3 regions of the Lacrimispora struthionigena genome follow, and region 2 is predicted to be linked to each of the others. Evidence: predicted binding sites of a transcription regulator. Region 2 holds the regulator's gene; each other region holds the start of a gene.
What was found. Region 2 encodes NrdR, which represses ribonucleotide reductase genes. Its sites were predicted from a motif close to CACAANATNTTGTG; they were not measured.
Positions count from the first base shown of each region.

Region 1: a site for NrdR is predicted at 1,636-1,649, ahead of ACOAOT_RS07190 (ribonucleoside-diphosphate reductase subunit alpha). Genes of this name have one in related genera too.
Region 3: a site for NrdR is predicted at 4,204-4,217, ahead of ACOAOT_RS05775 (adenosylcobalamin-dependent ribonucleoside-diphosphate reductase). Genes of this name have one in related genera too.

Region 1 is NZ_JBMBWP010000001.1:1,581,691-1,588,208, forward strand. Features, by position in the region: gene ACOAOT_RS07180 (N-acetylmuramoyl-L-alanine amidase family protein) at 1-492, opposite strand, end outside; gene ACOAOT_RS07185 (tRNA dihydrouridine synthase) at 628-1,584, shown strand; gene ACOAOT_RS07190 (ribonucleoside-diphosphate reductase subunit alpha) at 1,722-3,980, shown strand; gene ACOAOT_RS07195 (ribonucleotide-diphosphate reductase subunit beta) at 4,028-5,071, shown strand; RNA gene ssrA (transfer-messenger RNA) at 5,147-5,489, shown strand; gene ACOAOT_RS07205 (putative quinol monooxygenase) at 5,603-5,887, opposite strand; gene ACOAOT_RS07210 (MBL fold metallo-hydrolase) at 6,057-6,518, shown strand, end outside.
Region 2 is NZ_JBMBWP010000002.1:354,492-361,009, forward strand. Features, by position in the region: gene argS (arginine--tRNA ligase) at 1-1,100, opposite strand, end outside; gene efp (elongation factor P) at 1,236-1,793, opposite strand; gene ACOAOT_RS10600 (YqeG family HAD IIIA-type phosphatase) at 2,011-2,520, opposite strand; gene nrdR (transcriptional regulator NrdR) at 2,528-2,980, opposite strand; gene ACOAOT_RS10610 (PRC-barrel domain-containing protein) at 3,067-3,327, opposite strand; gene ACOAOT_RS10615 (DUF975 family protein) at 3,387-4,211, opposite strand; gene ACOAOT_RS10620 (hypothetical protein) at 4,211-4,534, opposite strand; gene ACOAOT_RS10625 (MetQ/NlpA family ABC transporter substrate-binding protein) at 4,683-5,585, opposite strand; gene ACOAOT_RS10630 (methionine ABC transporter permease) at 5,632-6,297, opposite strand; gene ACOAOT_RS10635 (methionine ABC transporter ATP-binding protein) at 6,287-6,518, opposite strand, start outside.
Region 3 is NZ_JBMBWP010000001.1:1,276,697-1,283,214, forward strand. Features, by position in the region: gene ACOAOT_RS05770 (glycoside hydrolase family 48 protein) at 1-1,751, shown strand, start outside; gene ACOAOT_RS05775 (adenosylcobalamin-dependent ribonucleoside-diphosphate reductase) at 1,852-4,134, opposite strand; gene ACOAOT_RS05780 (helix-turn-helix transcriptional regulator) at 4,449-5,420, opposite strand; gene ACOAOT_RS05785 (GNAT family N-acetyltransferase) at 5,502-6,065, opposite strand; gene ACOAOT_RS05790 (SAM-dependent methyltransferase) at 6,074-6,518, opposite strand, start outside.

The DNA.
Region 1 (6,518 bases), on a different contig from region 2:
CATGGAACTGGCACCGTAAGCGTTCCTCGTAGTGCCGTTTCCTGCGATGGAATCCACGTGGAGACTGACAAATAAGTCTGCGCGGACGGAAGCCGCAAAGGCAGCCCGCTGATCCAATGGGACGGTGACCTCGGAACTGTCTTTCGTCATATAAACGGTATAATTGGAGTTTTTCTCCAGATATTCTTTCGTATAATTGGCTATTTTCATTGTAATGATATCTTCGTAATAGGTAACTCCGTCGTATTCGAAGTGGCAGCCGGAGTAGTGACCGTCTGTTTTTCCGTGACCAGGGTCTAAAACAACCACACAGTTGGATTTTAAACTCATTCCAGGACCGATCTCAGGCGCAGCAGTATGGTTAACCGGAGGAGCAAAGGCAGGTCCGGATTCTTCTTCCGCTTTTGCTGTAAAAACAACAGAAGATGAGAACAGGGCTGCAAGCATTATGACACCGGTAGTACGTTTAAAAATCTGATTAAAACGAAACATGATAGATCCTCCTGAGTAATGGCATTTTGCCCAATATTATAGCACCAATTTCCATAATCTGCAAATGGTATTCTATGAATTTTTCATCTCCTGTGGTAGAATGGGGAGTGTAAAAAAGGAACAGGAGAACTGCTTATGAACTATTACTTCGCCCCCATGGAGGGGATTACAGGATATATTTACAGAAATGCACATCGTAAGTTTTTCAAGGATGTAGACGTATACTTCACACCTTTTATTGTGCCGACCCAGAACCGTGAATTTTCTTCCAGAGAAAAAAATGATATTCTTCCGGAGCATAATGAGGGCGCAAGGACGATTCCCCAGATTATGACCAATCATTGGGAGGGCTTCGTCTGGACCGCTATGGAACTTAAAAAATATGGATATGATGAGGTAAATCTAAATCTGGGCTGTCCATCTAAAACAGTTGTATCCAAGCAAAGAGGCTCTGGTTTTCTTGCAGTTCCTGATCAGTTAGATCAGTTTCTGGACCGGATTTTTTCCATTGATATGAGCATTTCCATTAAAACCAGAATCGGAAAGGACAGTCCGGAGGAATTTTACCGACTTATGGAAATCTATAACAAGTATCCTGTTAAGGAGCTGATTATCCATCCCAGAATTCAAACGGATTTTTACCGGAATACTCCAAACTGGGACATGTTTCAGATGGCAGTCACCGTTAGTAAAAATCCCGTCTGCTATAATGGAGATATATTTACTCCTGAGGCTTATGACCGAATGGTTCAGACATTTCCATCTGTGAACCGGGTGATGCTTGGCAGGGGACTGATTGCCAACCCCATGCTTGCAGGAGAAATAAAAGGACAGGGACGTCTTAAAAAAGAACAGCTGAGGGCATTTCATGACGAAATTCTTTCTGGATACCAGGAAACGATTTTTGGTGACCGCAATCTGCTGTTTAAAATGAAAGAACTGTGGGCTTATATGCTTCAGTCTTTTGAAAACAGCGAAAAGCACGGGAAAAAGATACAAAAATCCCAGAATCTATGGGACTACACCTCTGCTGTAAATGCACTTTTTCAGGATCTGGAGTTAAAATCTTCTATGGATTTTCTTCCCCGGTGATTTTTTTGAAAAGATAAAAAACGAATATTTTGTGATCGGATGGTTGAAATTAACAATATCTTGTGGTATATTCATGAATATAGCTTTGATAACAGTTATTGATATTATTATAACGCAATAGAATGGCAGGAATCAGTATGGATGAATTATACGGTAAAAATGAGATATTGGCATACTTTAAGGAAGTACCTGAATTAAGTCCGGTACTTGATGAGATAGAGCGGGAATACAATTCACCGTCATACGGTCTTAACAAGCTTTATATAAAGTTTATGACATTTTTTAAAGAGGACATGACGGTCAGAGAGAGACTTTCTGCACTGATTCAGGCAGCAGTTGAGCTGACGACCCAGGAAGCCTCTGACTGGGAATACGTAAGTGCCAGAATTTATCTGGTTCAATTTGGACGAATCCTGAAAGCAGAGCTTAACAGGCATGGATTAAAAAGCTTCTATGATAAAGTTGCTTATTTAACGGGTGAGAATCTGTACGGAAGCTACATTCTTGACAATTACAGCGAGGACGAACTTAACCGGTATGAAGCTTATATTGATCATACCAGAGACCGTCTGTTTAATTACTCCGGACTGGAACTGGTGTTAAACCGTTACGTTATTCATAGCAGGGAGAATGTTCCCCTTGAAACACCTCAGGAGATGTTTTTAGGGATTGCCATGCATCTTGCCATGCTGGAACAGGTAGACCGGGACGGCTGGGTAAGGAAGTTTTATGATATGCTCAGCACATTAAAGGTGACCATGGCAACGCCGACTTTATCCAATGCGAGAAAACCATACCATCAGCTCTCTTCCTGTTTTATAGATACAGTGCCGGACAGTCTGGACGGAATTTACCGAAGCATAGACAGCTTTGCCAAGATCAGTAAATTTGGCGGCGGCATGGGACTGTATTTTGGAAAAGTCCGGGCGACTGGAAGTTCCATAAGGGGATTTAAAGGAGCGGCCGGAGGTGTGATCCGTTGGATCAAGCTTGCCAATGATACGGCTGTTGCAGTGGACCAGCTGGGAATGCGCCAGGGGGCGGTAGCAGTGTACTTAGACGTATGGCACAAAGATCTTCCGGAATTTTTAATGCTTAAGACCAATAATGGCGATGACCGCATGAAAGCCCACGATGTTTTCCCGGCAGTATGCTACCCCGATCTTTTCTGGCGGCAGGCGAAGGAAGATATTGAAAGTAACTGGTATCTGATGTGTCCCCACGAGATACTGACTGTAATGGGCTGGGCATTGGAAGATTGCTGGGGAGATTTGTGGGAGGAACGTTACCTTAAGTGTGTAAATGACGAAAGAATTCATAAGAGGGTTGTCTTGATTAAGGACATTATCCGACTTGTTTTAAAGAGTGCGGTAGAAACAGGAACTCCATTTACATTTAACCGGGATGCAGTCAATAATTTCAATCCAAACAGCCATAAGGGAATTATCTACTGCAGCAATCTCTGTACGGAAATTGCCCAGAATATGAGCGCAGTGGAACAGGTGGAACAGAGCATGAAGACCGTGGACGGGGAAACGGTTGTAGTAACCGTGACAAAGCCGGGAGATTTTGTTGTCTGTAATCTGGCCAGTCTATCCCTTGGAAAAATAGATGTAAATTCCAAAGAAGAATTAACCGGGCTGGTCCGCAGTGCAGTGCGTGCGCTTGACAATGTCATTGATCTTAACTATTTTCCAGTTCCTTATGCAGAGATCACCAATGAACGATACCGCCCAATCGGTCTTGGAGTTAGCGGCTATCACCACATGCTTGCCAACAACAAAATCGCCTGGGAATCAGAGGAACATCTGGCTTTTACAGATCAGGTTTTTGAGACCATAAATTATGCAGCGGTGGAGGCCAGCTGTGATCTTGCAAGAGAAAAAGGAAGCTATTCGTTCTTTGAAGGGAGCGACTGGCAGACGGGTGCTTATTTTAAAAAACGGGGCTATGAATCCCGTGAGTGGAACGAATTAGGCAGGAAAGTGAATGCATGGGGTATGAGAAACGGCTGGCTGATTGCGATCGCCCCCACCAGCAGTATGAGCATGATTGCAGGGACAACGGCAGGACTTGATCCGATTATGAGCCGGTACTATCTGGAAGAGAAAAAGAACGGACTGGTTCCAAGGGTTGCGCCTGGGCTTACTCCGGATACATTCTGGCTATACAAAAATGCTCATTATATTGACCAGACCTGGTCTGTAAAGGCAGCAGGGGTCAGGCAGCGCCATGTTGACCAGGCCCAGAGCATGAATTTGTATATCACCAATGATTATACCTTAAGGCAGGTGCTTGGGCTATACATTCTGGCGTGGGAATCGGGAGTAAAGACCATTTATTACATCCGCTCCAAAAGCCTTGAAGTGGACGACTGTGAGGCATGCTCCAGCTAAGAAGTTAAGAAAATAAGACAATAAAAAGGAGAGTGGAACCAGAACCCATGGAACAGTTAAAGAAAAGACCTCTATTTAATCCGGAAGGATCCGTGGAAGTAAGAGATCGGCGCATGATCAATGGCAATACCACCAATCTCAATGATTTTAACAACATGAAATACGGCTGGGTAAGTGACTGGTATCGTCAGGCCATGAATAATTTCTGGATACCGGAGGAGATTAATCTGCTAAGAGACAGCAAGGATTATCCCCTTTTAAGTCCCGGTGAGCGCAGGGCGTATGATAAGATTTTATCATTTCTGGTGTTTTTAGACAGCATCCAGACAGCCAACTTACCGGCCATCAGCGAATATATAACCGCCAATGAGATCAATCTCTGCCTGGCAATTCAGACCTTTCAGGAGGCGGTTCACAGTCAGAGCTACAGCTATATGTTGGATACCATCTGTGAACCCCAGACGAGAAATGAGGTTTTGTATCAGTGGAAGAATGATCCTCATCTGCTGGCACGAAACACTTTTATCGGAGATCTGTATAATGAATTTCAGAAAGACAAGAGCAGCCGGGCATTTTTGAAAGCAGTGGTTGCCAACTTTATTCTGGAAGGAATCTATTTTTACAGTGGTTTTATGTTCTTCTACAATCTGGGACGGAATCATAAAATGACAGGTTCCTCTCAGGAGATCCGCTATATTAACCGGGATGAGAATACGCACCTATGGCTGTTTCGCAACATCATTCTGGAACTGAAAAAGGAAGAACCCCAGCTGTTTACTCCGGAATGCGTCAGTGAGTACCGGAGCATGATCAAAGAAGGGTGTGAGCAGGAAATCGCATGGGGGATCTATGCTATCGGCGATGATGTTCCTGGATTGACAAAGGAAATGATCACAGATTACATCATGTATCTGGGAAATTTCCGGTGTGAAAGTCTTGGCTGGGAGCGGATTTATGAGGGGCATAAAAGAGAGCCGGAGAGTATGTCCTGGGTCAGCCAGTATAGCAACGCAAATTTAATAAAAACTGATTTTTTTGAAGCAAGAAGCACAGCATATGCAAAGAGCAGCGCCCTGATTGACGATCTGTAAATGGAACACAGTGGATGTTGACATTTATTTTTTTTCGTGATACTATGATAATGCTCGCTTGAAGAGTACCAGTCAGGGGCAGTACTGGTTTCGACAGGGGCTATGCAGCTGGTGAAGCTATCCGTATGCGATGCGTTAAATGGCAAACCTAAATATAAACGCTAACAATAATAAATTAGCTTTAGCTGCTTAATGCAGCTTGTCGGCCTTAGAGCACTCACACTTTAAGATCCCGGCATCGACTATGTGAGAAACGACGTATGCAAAGCTTTGAGTATGCGGATGTATTATGAAGCTACTAAAGCAGTCAGGGTGTTAGTTCCCGGGCTGTGGAGGGAATGTCAATGAACTAACTATGATAGTAGAAGAACAGGGAATTGGTTTTTGGACACGGGTTCAAATCCCGTCTGCTCCACTCGAAAAAGTCTAGTAAATACTAGGCTTTTTTATTTTTGTGTTTCATATCATGTTGCATAAGGAGTGCAGATGTTAAAGGAATTTTCGAAAATTAATCAACATCTGCACTATAGGCTAAAATAATTTTTTATATATTAGAACTGGTAATTCTTTTTCAAATAAAGAAAGTTGTTCAACTAAGGTGATGAAATGTGGCGTCTGAGTATGACGCTGCAAAGCCTCCGTATTCTCCCATTCTTCAATTAAAGTTAAGCTATTGGGATTATTTAGTTCTTGAAATAATTCATAAGCAATACAGCCAGTTTCTTTTACGGTTTCAGCAACCAGATGCTTATAGATTTCTAATGCGTCAGATAAATGATTTTCTTTTATGACGCTTCTTGCAATTACTTTAATCATATTTTTCTCCTGATATAATTTTCTCTTTAAGCTTAACATAAAAGAATAATATAATATACTCAATATTAACTTAAACTGATATTTGGTTAATTTATTGTACATATTGATAGTTAGTAAGTTTAATGCTATCCTTAATTTAGAAAACAAAGATATAACGAAGGGGTAATTTATGAATGAGCTATTATTTTTGGGTAGAGGTTCAGGATATCATTCTACAGAATCCAATACATCAGCATATATTAAAGAGAATGAAACATTATTATTAATTGACTGTGGAGAAACGGTATTTAAGAAAATCTTAGAGAAAAATTTAATGGACGGAGTTAAAGAAGTTCATGTACTAATAACACATATGCACTCAGACCATATAGGGTCATTAGGAGGATTTATTGGATTTTGTTATTGGAAATATAAAATATCAACAAAAGTATACTTTAATGAAAAAGATAAAATAAAGGTGTTTTTAGATTTATTGGGCCTAAAAGAAAATGAAAGTTTCGAATTACTAAACCCCAATGAGAATAGAATAGAATCTTTAAGTCTGAATATAGATTCAAAAATAACCAAACATGTTAAATCACTTAATACTTATTCGTATATTTTAGAATTTGATATAGGAAATAGTATTTTT
Region 2 (6,518 bases):
CCTGCTTTTTTTGCAACACGGAACACCTGGGTAAAATGAAGCTCCTGGCGTTTGTCTGTTACATAAATATACCAGTCCGGCTTTATCTCCTTCTCCCTTTCAATAATGGTACCAAGATCAGAGGTGGAGTATAACGCTGCTCCATCGGACTTTCTGATAATACATGGAGGAAGTTCCTTGGAATCCCCATCCATAGCCACATCAACCACAAGGGCGCCCTGACTTTCGTAGGCAAGTCCTTTTTCGGTCAGTTCTTCAATCACCTGGGGAATGTAGGCTTCCGCATCGCTTTCGCCCTTCCATAAATCAAAGGTGACATTGAGACTGCCGTAATTCATCTTTAAATCAGCCACGGAAACATGAATAATATGCTGCCAGATAGCACGATAGGGAGCATATCCATTTTGCAGCTTTAAGGTTGCTTCATGAGCTCTCTTACTAAAAGATTCGTCCTCTTTGGACTTTAAACTGGCCGCAGGATAAATCTCTTCTAATTCTGTGATGGTAAATGGGGCATCTTTTGGATATTCACCTTCAAATGACTCATCAAAATAAGGAAGTTCCGGCTTTCTGTCTCTTAATTCTTCTATAATCAGACCCATCTGAAGACCCCAGTCACCCAGATGTACATCACCGATAATGTTGTGTCCCAGAAAACGGCCCATGCGCTTGATGCTCTCTCCAATAACAGCAGAACGCAGGTGACCTACATGAAGAGGCTTCGCCACATTGGCACCGCCGTAATCTACCACAATGGTCATAGGCTCATCTGTTTTTTCACAGCCGCACTGGTCTTCTAAAGCCATCTTATTCATATATTCTGCCAGATAACCGGCATTGATTTTTAAGTTAATAAAACCAGGCATCACCGCTTCCACAGCTTCAAAAGCGTGACTTGCTAAAAGTTTTGACACCACTTCCGATGCGATATCAAACGGTTTCTTTTTATAAGCTTTGGCTGCCGCCATGGCTCCGTTGCACTGGTACTCGCAAAGATCCGGACGGTTGGATAAAGTCACCTTTGCATAAATTTCATCGTATCCGCAATCTGCAAAAGCTGTCTTCATCTCTGCCGTAATTAAATCAAGAATCTTCTTCATCGGTTTTATGATCTCCTTTTTTCTATTCCAGAAATTTCTAAGCTAAATAACAATTATATTACAAGTACAAAAAAAAATCAAACCATTTAAGGCAGAAAGAAAAAAAGACCGGATATCCCGGCCCTTTTAATCTGATTAAACTCTGGACAGGTATTCACCTGTACGCGTATCAATCTTAATCTTATCACCCTGTTCAACAAATAAAGGTACGTAAACCACTGCACCGGTTTCTACGGTAGCTGGCTTGGTTGCTCCCTGAGCAGTATCACCCTTAAATCCTGGCTCTGTATCAGTTATAACCAGTTCCACAAATAACGGAGGCTCTATAGAATATACCTTACCATTGTAAGAGCATACCTTTACTGTATCATTCTCTTTCACAAACTTTAATGCATCTCCAACGACATCATCGCTTAATGCAACCTGTTCATAGCTGCTGGTATCCATAAAGTTATGAAGATCTCCATCGGCATACAGATACTGCATGTCTACTCTGTCGATTCTTGCCTGGGGAAACTTCTCTGTCGGGCGGAATGTGCGCTCTACAACGCCGCCGTTTACCACATCTTTAATCTTTGTTCTTACGAAAGCAGCACCTTTACCAGGTTTCACGTGCTGAAACTCCATAATCTGATATACAGTACCATCGATCTCCAATGTGATACCGTTTCTAAAATCACCCGCTGATATCATAAATGATATTCCTCCTTGAATTCTCTTCTTAACCTTTTATATTCTATACTAAAATAAATTCATTTTCAACCGTTTTTTGCAAATAACTCCTTTTTTCTTAGCAATATAATCAATTGCGGTTTAAAAAAGAGATCTGCATGTCCAACAGAACAATTTTCTTATCAGGTATTATAACCGGAATAGATTAAATCTACCCGTCGTTTAAGTCAGCAGCTTTTTAAATGTTTCTTTTTTTATCTTTACGGTAAAAATGCAGAACAACAAATTCTAACAGCCTCTTAAATCTGATCTGAATCTCTTCTTTTGGATGGATCCGGCTGACCAGTATGCTGTAGATCCCTGCCCTCTTTGCACCAAACACATCGGTAAAAAGCTGGTCTCCTACAAAAATTGTATTGGAAGAATTGGTACCCATAAGCTTCATGGCTCGCTGATACCCTTCCACTCCAGGCTTTCTTCCCTTGAAAATATAATTAAGGCTGCCAGTATCCTTAGCAAACGCGGATACTCTCGGCTCTTTGTTGTTGGATAAAAGACAGGTTTCCATTCCCAGATCCTGAAGCCTTAAAAACATCTTCTTTGCCCGGTTGTCCGCTGGTGCCCCATGGGGAACAAGGGTATTGTCAATATCAAAAATAATACCCCTGATTCCTTTTTTATAAAAATCCTCAAAGGGTATTTCATACGTGGAATTTACGTCTTCATCTGGATAAAATTTCTGAAACATAGCTCTCCTATTTCTTTAATAATTTTCCTATCTCTTCCATAAAGGTATTCACATCTTTAAACTCTCTGTATACAGAGGCAAATCTTACATATGCCACTTCATCCACTTCCTGAAGCTTTTTCATAACCAGCTCTCCAATGACGGTGCTTTCTACTTCTTTTTCTTCCCTGTTAAATACCTGGGTTTCAATCTCATCTACCATAGCAGCGATCTGCTGGGACGAAACCGGTCTTTTGTGGCAGGAGTGAAGAATTCCTGATTCTATCTTGGATCGGTCATAAACCTCTCTGGAATTATCTTTTTTTATAACCATAAGCGGCATGGTTTCCAGCTTTTCATAAGTGGTAAACCTCTTACCGCACTTTTCACATTGTCTGCGGCGTCTGATCGAACTGTTGTCGTCTGCCGGTCTGGAATCAATGACCTTTGTATCTGCCTCGTTGCAAAATGGACATTTCACGCCTGGGATCCTCCTGTCTTTCGGACTGTAACTTTTATTATGTATATCATAACTTACAATCCTTATATTCGCAAGCCCATCTTCCATTAAATACCGCATTTTTCCGTTGCTTTTTCCAAATCCACGTTAACCAGTATGATATCCGGACCTACCTGTCTGATATCACAAAATGGAATTACATATTCTCTTTCCCGTACCAGAAAGCCGCAAAAGCATCCGGGACCTGGCACAATGATAGCCAGCAGACAGCCGGTTTCCATATCAAAATCCACGTCTCCTACAAAACCAAGACGTCTGCAGTCACAGATATTAATTACTTCTTTTTGCTTCAGATCGCAAATGCGCATAAGACACACCTCCTATAGTGTATTCTATGCGCATGCAAATCCTGTGACACGGTTTCAAATTAAAATTCCTGTTTCTTAAGGGATTCATAAGAAGAATCGCAAAGATACACTTCAGGATTGGGAATCAGCTTCGGTTTCAGTTCATTATAGTATTCGGTTAATGTTGCGTACATATACGGCATAATCCAAAGATATGCGATTCCAAACGAGCAATATCCAAGAAGAACCAGTCCCATAAAGCTTAAATTAATATAGAAAAGACTGCCCTTGTGCCCTTTCATCATCTCTACACTCTCTTTTAAACATCTGAAAATTCCTTTATCCGGCGCTTCCACAAATATAAACGCGGCCTGGGCCAGATACAAAGATGTAATCGTAACTCCGATTAAAAGCAGCAGATAGGTAATAATCAGGAGAACGATCATAACCGGAATATAATTTGTAATTTCTGCCACTGCAAGTACTACATAATAAGGAATGGACCAAACCATTGCAATCAGGAATATGATCAGATTCAGACCAATAAATTTATGGGGCTTGTTTTTAAAACCATAAAGCAGATCTGATATATGTACTGGTTTATTCTCACTGATATTTAAATAGATCTTTAAGGTTCCAGGTGTAAACAGGGATACGAGAACAACCATAAGTATCATGGATACCACCACAATCGCTATAATGATGATATATTCCGCCATATTGCCGCTTAATCCGTATATACTGCCAGATCCCAAAAGTCCGGCAATCAGGCTTGCAAAAAACATGATTACTAAAACGATTGATACAATAGCGTTTATAATTAACTGAACGCCAACGCAGAGTCCGTAATTGCCCTGCAGTTTCTGTTTTGCACGTTTTTTCAATTCTTTTGATGAAATTTTCACTAAAATCCACCTCCTGCAGCAAGTTCCTCCATCAGTCCCGATCCTACAAACAGAATAAACACGATTGCAGTAAACACCAGACCAATGATAGAAGTAATCAGTCCTGCCACTGCATTTCCTTCAAAGCGATCCTGGGTCTTGGAAAGCAGGGCGAATACAATTCCCAGACTTCCAAAGATAAGGCCTCCGAAACAACAGCAGGAAGTGACGATTCCGATAATTCCCATTATCAGTGAGGCAAGCGCCATATTATTCTGTTTATTTTTCAGCGGCTGTTGGTATGTAGAAAGATCATCCAAATTTATTTGATTATCCTGATCCATGAATTATCATCTCCTTTTAATCATAATAAAGGCATTATACATTATTTTCCATTGTATGTAAAATGAAGATTTCTTTCATTTTGCACAAAAAAAATGCAGCAGGGCTTTTAATTCCTGCTGCACGATAGTTTTGATCCCTATTTACTTATTAGAAAGAAGGAACAACCGCTCCGTTGTAAGTATCTTCAATAAACTTTTTCACGGTATCGCTGGTTAATGCTTCAACCAGGGCTTTTGTCTTTTCGTTTGTTTCATCTCCCTTACGGACAGCAATGATATTGCTGTAACGGGTTGCTGCTGCTGAGGACGCATCTTCTACTGCAAGTGCATCAGAAACTTTTAAACCGGCATCAATTGCATAGTTTCCGTTAATAACTGCAATGTCTACATCACCAAGAGAGCGGGGAAGCTGGGCAGCCTCTACCTCAACGATTTTAAAGTTCTTATCATTTTTTACAATGTCATTCTTGGTTGCTTCCAGACCCACACCATCTTTTAACTGGATAAGACCTTTGTCAGCCAGAAGATTTAATGCTCTTGCTTCATTGGATACATCATTTGGTACAGCGATCTGTGCTCCGTCTGCAAGATTGTCCAGAGATTTACTCTTTCCTGCATAGATTCCGTATGGCTCATAATGAATGGAGCCTGCGCTGACTAAGTCAGTTCCTTTTTCCTGATTAAACTGATCTAAATATGGCTGATGCTGGAAGTAGTTGGCGTCTAAGTCGCCGGAGTCAAGTGCTACGTTTGGCTGAACGTAATCAGTATACTCCTTTACTACCAGCTCATATCCTTTTTCCTTTAAAATATCTTTTGCAGCATTTAAAATCTCTGCATGAGGAGCCGGTGTTGCTCCTACCACAATTTTCTCCAGTTTGCCGGAAGCCTCTGTCTTACTCTCTGTTTCTGCCTTTGTCTCAGCTGCAGTGGTTTCCGTCTTGGACTCTGCTGCTGCAGTGGTAGCGGGTGCTTCTTTGCTTCCTGCGCAGCCGGTCAGTGCTCCTGCCAAAAGCAGGGTTGCGGTTAAAGCATAAAAAGATTTTTTCATAATGTTTTCCTCCTGAAAATTTATTTAATAACGCCAGTGGCAGTTACTATTTAATTCGCTTGTCACTCATTCTGGACAGCTTCATGCCTGCCTCCTGAATCACCTGGACAATAATAACAAGAATTGCAACTGTAATAAACATCATCACAGTCTGATACCGGTAATAACCATATTTGATAGCGATATCACCCAGACCGCCTCCGCCTACAAAACCTGACATTGCGGAGTAAGCAAGGATGGTGGTAACGGATAAAGCTGCTCCTACTAAAAGGGAAGGCTTTGCTTCCGGCAGAAGTACTTTTAAGATAATCTGCATAGCGGAAGCCCCCATGGATTTTGCCGCTTCAATTACTCCGGCGTCAACTTCTTTAAAGGAAGATTCCACCACTCTTGCAACATAAGGTGCAGATGCGATTACCAGAGGTGGGATGACAGCTTTTGCTCCCAGGGTCGTTCCAGCAATAATCTTGGTAATTGGCATTACCATAATCAGCAAAATGATAAAAGGTACGGACCGAAGCAGGTTGATGATCAGTCCCAGAATTCTCTGAAGCCAGGGAACCGGATAAATCCCGTCTTTATCCATAACAATCAGAATGATTCCTAAGGGGATTCCAATTAAATAAGCGAAAAAGGATGATGTGAAAGTCATGAACAGGGTTTCCCAGACACCTAATTTTAACATCGCTATAGTTGCAGCATCAAAGGTCATAATCCTTCACCTCCTCAAAATTAATGTTTGCTGTTTTCAAATAATTTAAAACACGATTCTGGTCAATTTCTTCTTCCGGAAGCTGTATCACCATCTGACCCATGGCGGTTCCCCCGATATCACGGGTTTCCGCATGCATAATATTTACCGGTACTTTACAGGCAAGTATCATATTGGAAAGAACTGGTTCAAAGGAAGAACGTCCGTCAAAGGATATGCGG
Region 3 (6,518 bases), on a different contig from region 2:
CTTCAACTTTTTATGGAATGGGATATGTAGCAAATCCTGTCTATGCAGATCCTGGAAGTAATACCTGGTTTGGTTTCCAGGCATGGTCCATGCAGCGTGTAGCTGAATACTATTACAAAACTAAGGATGAAAGAGCAAAAGCTATTCTGGATAAATGGGTTGGCTGGATTAAAACTGTGGTACAGCTGAAAGCAGACGGAACATATGCAATTCCTAACGGTCTTGACTGGTCCGGACAGCCTGATACCTGGACAGGTACTTATACAGGTAATAAGAACCTGCATGTAACTGTTACCAGCTACACCACAGACCTTGGTGTTACTGGTTCCCTTGCAAATACCTTATTGTATTACAGCAAGGCATCTGGTGATGATGAAGCAAGAGTGCTTGCAAAGGAATTACTGGATCGTATGTGGGATCTGTACAGAGATGATAAGGGCCTTTCAACGCCAGAACCAAGAACAGATTACAAACGGTTCTTTGAACAGGAGATCTACGTACCAGCAGGCTGGACTGGAAAAATGCCAAATGGGGATGTAATTAAATCCGGTGTTAAATTTTTAGACATTCGTTCCAAATATAAAGATGATCCGGATTATGAGAAACTTCTTACTGCTTATAACAATAATACTGATCCTGTATTTCAATACCACCGTTTCTGGGCACAGTGCGATATCGCCATTGCAAATGGTGTATATTCCCTGCTGTTTGGAGAAGGCGGTGAACCAGTCACCAACTCTGCAATCAACCCTGTAGTGGCAGCATTTGATAAGAATATTGCGGAACAAACAGATATAACAGTAGAACTTACCTTAAATGGTAATACGTTTACCGGTATTAAGGACGGAAGTACTTATTTAACGGAAGGTACAGATTATACCTTATCCGACAATACAGTCATTTTATCTAAAGAATATTTAGCAGGTCAGGATGTGGGTAAGTTAAAGCTTGTTTTTGATTTCAATAAGGGAGTTGATCCGGTACTGACAGTAACGATCACTGATTCCACACCAAGTGGTTCTGTGAAACCTGCAGCAGCCACCTTTGATAAGAACCCTGCGAAGCAGGCAGATGTTACCGCTGTCTTAACTATGGCAGGACATACACTAAAAGCTATCAGACTGGATAGTAAAGCGTTAGCTGAAGGTGTGGATTACACCATATCCGGAACCTCCGTTACATTCTTAAAAGCTTCACTGGCTGGTCTTGCTACAGGAACCTACAATGTAGTATTCGATTTAAGTGCAGGAACAGACCCTGTGATGGTTCTGACTGTAGTAGATACTTCTGTTGCAAAAGGCAGCATTAAGATACAGATGTATAATGCAAACACATCAGCACAGAGCGGTTCTCTCAGTCCGAAATTCAAGATCTACAATAACGGCACAACCAATGTAAAACTTTCTGATGTTAAAATCAGATATTATTACACGATAAATGGAGAAATTGATCAGAACTTCTGGTGTGACTGGTCTTCCGTTGGCAGCAGTAACATCACCGGAACCTTTGTTAAATTGTCTGCTCCAAAGAAGGATGCTGACTACTATCTGGAGGTTGGATTTACATCTGGAGCTGGAAGTCTGGCAGCAGGAGAGTATGCTGAGATCCAGATAAGAGTGACGAAAGCTAACTGGACAAATTATACTCAGACAGATGACTATTCCTTTGATGGCACAGCAATGAACTATGTGGATTCCCCAAAAGTCATTGGATATATATCTAACAGCCTGAAATGGGGAATTGAACCTTAAGGGATAGGAAACAAAATTCCATAAATATCAAAAGCAAAGCATGTCCCGGATTCTTATTATAAGGATCCGGAACATGCTTTATTATGGCTCGTCCATTATTCTATTCACATTTAGAGTATCCACAGCTTTTACAAGTATTACATCCGCCTTCAAATGTAAGTTCTAAACCACATATGGGACAAGGATTGACTACGTTTGCTCCATCCGCCTTATCATACGTATTATGGTTCTTTTTCAGTTGTGCTGTTTCTCCGTCAAATCCCATTTTATTAGCGCCATAATATTTTAAATGCAACTCTGACTGCATTTCTTCATACATCTGAGTCAGTGCTTTTCCAATTGACATTGGGCAGCTGGATCCAGGTGAGGTATCCCGCTTTGTTGCTGTCCGCACTGCATAGGATGAGCAAACCAGTGTACTTTCCAGCTGGTCAACAATATCTTCCAGTTCGATTCCACCTCTTGCAGCCAGTGAAATCATACGGCTTAAACCAACCATAAAACTATTGCATCCCCCTTTAGACCCTTTTGAAAGGAATATTTCCATAAATTTTCCGGTGAAGGGATCAAAGAATGCTTCACAGTGGAGCGTTCCGCAGCCAGTTCGCAGAGTTCTTCTTTTTCCAATACAGGCATCTGAAACTTTTACGATATGGCCCCGCTCCAGGTTCTGGGAAGTCTTTTCTTCACTGGTTGTTAATATCCCCAGACGCTTACATCCGTCTCTGAATATTGTAATTCCTTTCAGACCATATTGCCATGCCATAAAATACAAAGCCTGTACTTCTTCTTTTGTAAATTCTTTCGGGACATTAACAGTTGAACTAATGGATGCATCGATATGATTTTGCCAGACTGCCTGCATTTTAATTCGTTCCGTGTAGGGAAGTGACTGCGCAGTTACAAAGAAATCAGGCAGATCTTTTTCGTCTGTAATACCATTTTCATTCATATACTCCTGAACGATAGGGGTGTATATTTTATAAAATACATCTTCACCATGAAGACTTTCCGTTTTTCTAGTATAAGAATTGGAAAAAATAGGCTCTATTCCGCCAGATATACCAAGCATGGTTGACAGTGTCCCTGTTGGTGCAATTGTCAGGAGCTGGGAATTGAATAACCCTCCTGCTTCTTTCACAAATGCAGCTACTTCTTCATCTGTATTAGCTTTAAAAAATGGGGTTTCCATAATTTCTTCTATGTTGCACTTAGGAAACGGTCCGTTCTCCTTTGCAAGCTTTGCAGATTGATAAATAGCATTATGAATCATTTCTTTTGCAATTTTATCGCAAAGCTCAATACTTTCATCACTTCCGTATCGAATACCTAATTTAATGAGTAAGTCAGCAATACCCAATACACCTAGGCCGATCTGCCGCCAGTCCCGGACAGAATCCCGCTGCTCTTTAAGCGGGTGTAAAGGAAGACCTTCATCCAGTACTTCATTCAGAGCAGTTACACAGGTACGTACATCTTTTATAAAGTTTTCATGATCAAAGACTTTCGTATTATCTTTTATGGCAACGTAAGCGGAAAGATTAATTGCTCCAAGCAGGCAGGATCCCCCAGCCGGTAATGGTTCTTCCGCACATGGATTTGTTCCGGCATATTGGAATTCCCTGGTATTGGACAGCAGATTCCAGCTCTCAATACGATCCCAAAACAGCATTCCGGGTTCTGCATAATCCCAGTTCATCTCACTGATACGGCAAAAAATTTCATATGCATTTACTTCTTTTTCAATTACTTCACCAGTATCTTCTACTTGAAAGGTCAGCATAAAAGGCGCATGTTCCTTCACTGCTTCCATAAATGCATTCGTTATACGAATAGAAATATTTGCTTTTGTAACCTTGGTTAAATCGGATTTTATTTCAATAAATGATTCTAAATCCGGATGGGTACAGGGTATGCTGATCATTAACGCTCCCCGCCTTCCGTTTTGCCCAATTAATTCTGTTACTGCAGAGTATAAATCCATGAATGAAACGGAACCGCTTGTATTCTCAGCAGCATTGTGAACCAGGGCTCCTTTTGGTCTGAGCTTACCAATATCAACACCACAACCGCCTCCGTAGCTGTATGTCCTTGCCAGTGATTTAGCGGTATCAAAGATACTTTCGATATTATCTTCGGGTGGAGTTACTACATAACAATTGGAGTAGGTAATCTTCTTGCCAAATTTAAATAATCCTCTATTGGTTAAAATTCTTCCGGCAAATAAAAATTTCTTATTGATAATAAGCTCTGCTACTTTCTTGTTTCCTCCTGAGACACGCTCAACCCATTCGTCAAACTCTTCATTGTTATACCGGTATTTATTGTTCCAGATATCCTGCCCTAAAATATTGCCGCTCCCCAAGTATTCCATAATATCCATTCTAAAATTACCCTCTCTTCCCAAATAAGCTTATATCTGTATTGTGACCATATACAAAACAGGACAAAATACTATATATTGCGAAACGATATTTATTATATACTATATGTAGGACGATATCAATGGTTTTGTAATAAATAGTATTTATTAAAAATAACATATTATGCGTTATATTATAACAGGGTGAGATGGTAAATTGGGTGGAAGGGTTGTTGAGATTATGCTGGAAAAGGTATATCCGTATATATTAATCAGGGCTGTGCACCCGATATCACGGCACAGCCCCGAAGGATAACGTTATTTAGGATGTATTATCAGGACTGCTTTTTAACCGGTCGCACATATTTCCAGAACCGTTCCGGATTGTGATAGAAATAAAGAATTCTGCCGGGAGAAGTATCAAAGCAGTAGCCGGTATCTGAAAAATCAAAGTCCGTCATTGCCTTTTCAATCTTTTCTTCCACACTTCGGTTTTCCTGTTCATAATCAAATGGTCCGTGTTCAAATGTAATATACTCTGCTTCCGGCACATCAATCAGAAGCATTTGAGTCGGTACTTCGCCTTTGTAATCAGCAGGAAGGCGGACTCCATAACACTCTGTGCGTGGGATTCCCCAATCGCAAAGCCGTCCGTCTGGGTCATTCATATAAGCCATAATCTGGCCGCTGCCGCTGTTTGATTCCGTTCCGCCTTCGTCATCCAGTTTGCCCTTAATACTATCCAGTAAGCCGCAGATGGTGTCGCAGTCCTGTCCAGGAATCAGACTTTGTTTCTGCCAAAAATCCCAATATCCATTGCTTTCATAGTTTTTAATGTACAAAAACTTGTGTGCTGGAATGGTAACAAAATAAATCTTTACATCATTTTCCGATTTCATCATGCCAATTTCTCCAAATCCTAAAAAGTAGCGGTCGAAAGGGGTTATTTTAGTACGAAGAACTACAGGTTTGGGCGTTTTCCGGTATTCACTTGGAGTGATACCATAGGAATTCTTAAACGCTCTGGTAAAGGCTTCATGGGATGAAAAACCATAATCAAAAGCAATGTCTAAAAAACTTTTTTTACTGTCACGAACCTCTTTTAACGCAAAGGCTAACCTTCTGAGCCGTAAATATTCCCTGAACTGCATACCTGATATTTCTTTGAATTTTCTAGTTGTATGAAAGTCAGAATAACCAAGTTTGCGGGAAAGAAATTTAAGAGTCAGCGATTCATCATGATGCTGTCTGATTGATTCATCGATTTCATCAACAATTAGCTGAATTTGCTTGTGCCATTCGTACATTTCCCTGTTCACCTCGTTTCAATCGCTCTAAAAGAATTATAACCGATAAGAAATCAGAATTCTTGATTTTACTTGCTGATATTACGGTTTAACATATTGACCAGTATAGTCATCTTTCAACATACCATATAAATAGTAGTCACAGTAAGTATTTACCATTTTGCCGTTACGGATATGTCCTTCACGCTTAAATCCTGCTTTTTCAAGTGTTTTACAGGAAGCATAATTTAAAATATGGACATCAGACCACAATCGCTGCAGCTCCGTTTCCTCAAAACAGAATGTAACAACCCGAAATAATGCTTCTGTCATTATGCCCTTGCCTTGGTAGGCAGGAGAAAGTCGAAAAGCAACTTTTGCCATTCGATCATTCTCAATTAAGTATATCCATAGTTCTCCAATAACCTTATTATTTGCTTTATGAATAATCCCCCAATGAAAACTTTTCGTCGGTTTATCCTTTTTCTGGAAGAGAAGCTCCGGATTTAAATCACTTTTTCCGGGACGTTTTCCCCAATACTGGTATAGGGAGTTCTCGCCTGACCATTCTTTCAAATCGGAAACATCACAAGGCATAAGTTCTCGCAACATAAGTCTTTCTGAATGAAGTACTGGCTTATGATTGATATAATCTTTTAAGCTCATAAGCCCTCCTAAAAATTGAATACCTCTTCCCATGCAAAACAGGCGGATTCTTCTGTACTTTTAGGCCAATCACTGCACCATGCAGGTACACCAGGAGTTTCTACCCTGTCAAAGCTTGGTGTATAGGGTTTAATGTCAATCACCGGTGTATTATCGTTAGCGTCAATAAAAGCAATTTGTATGATCCCTCTTTCATAATCAATGTGGATCACATCGACTGTGGTCAAAGCAATTGGATTAGGACGAAACGGTGATCTTGTGGCAAAAACCCCTATTACTTCGGGAGCGCCTTTATAGGGCTGCTCTGCCTGCAGCGTTGAGCGGGATTGATCATCATCAAAATCGCTGAACCACCAGAAGATATTAATATTGCTGAATCCTTCCAATGCCTGCAGAGCTGGAATATAGTGTTCATATACCTCAATAAACGTGCCGTCATCGTTGTTATGAACC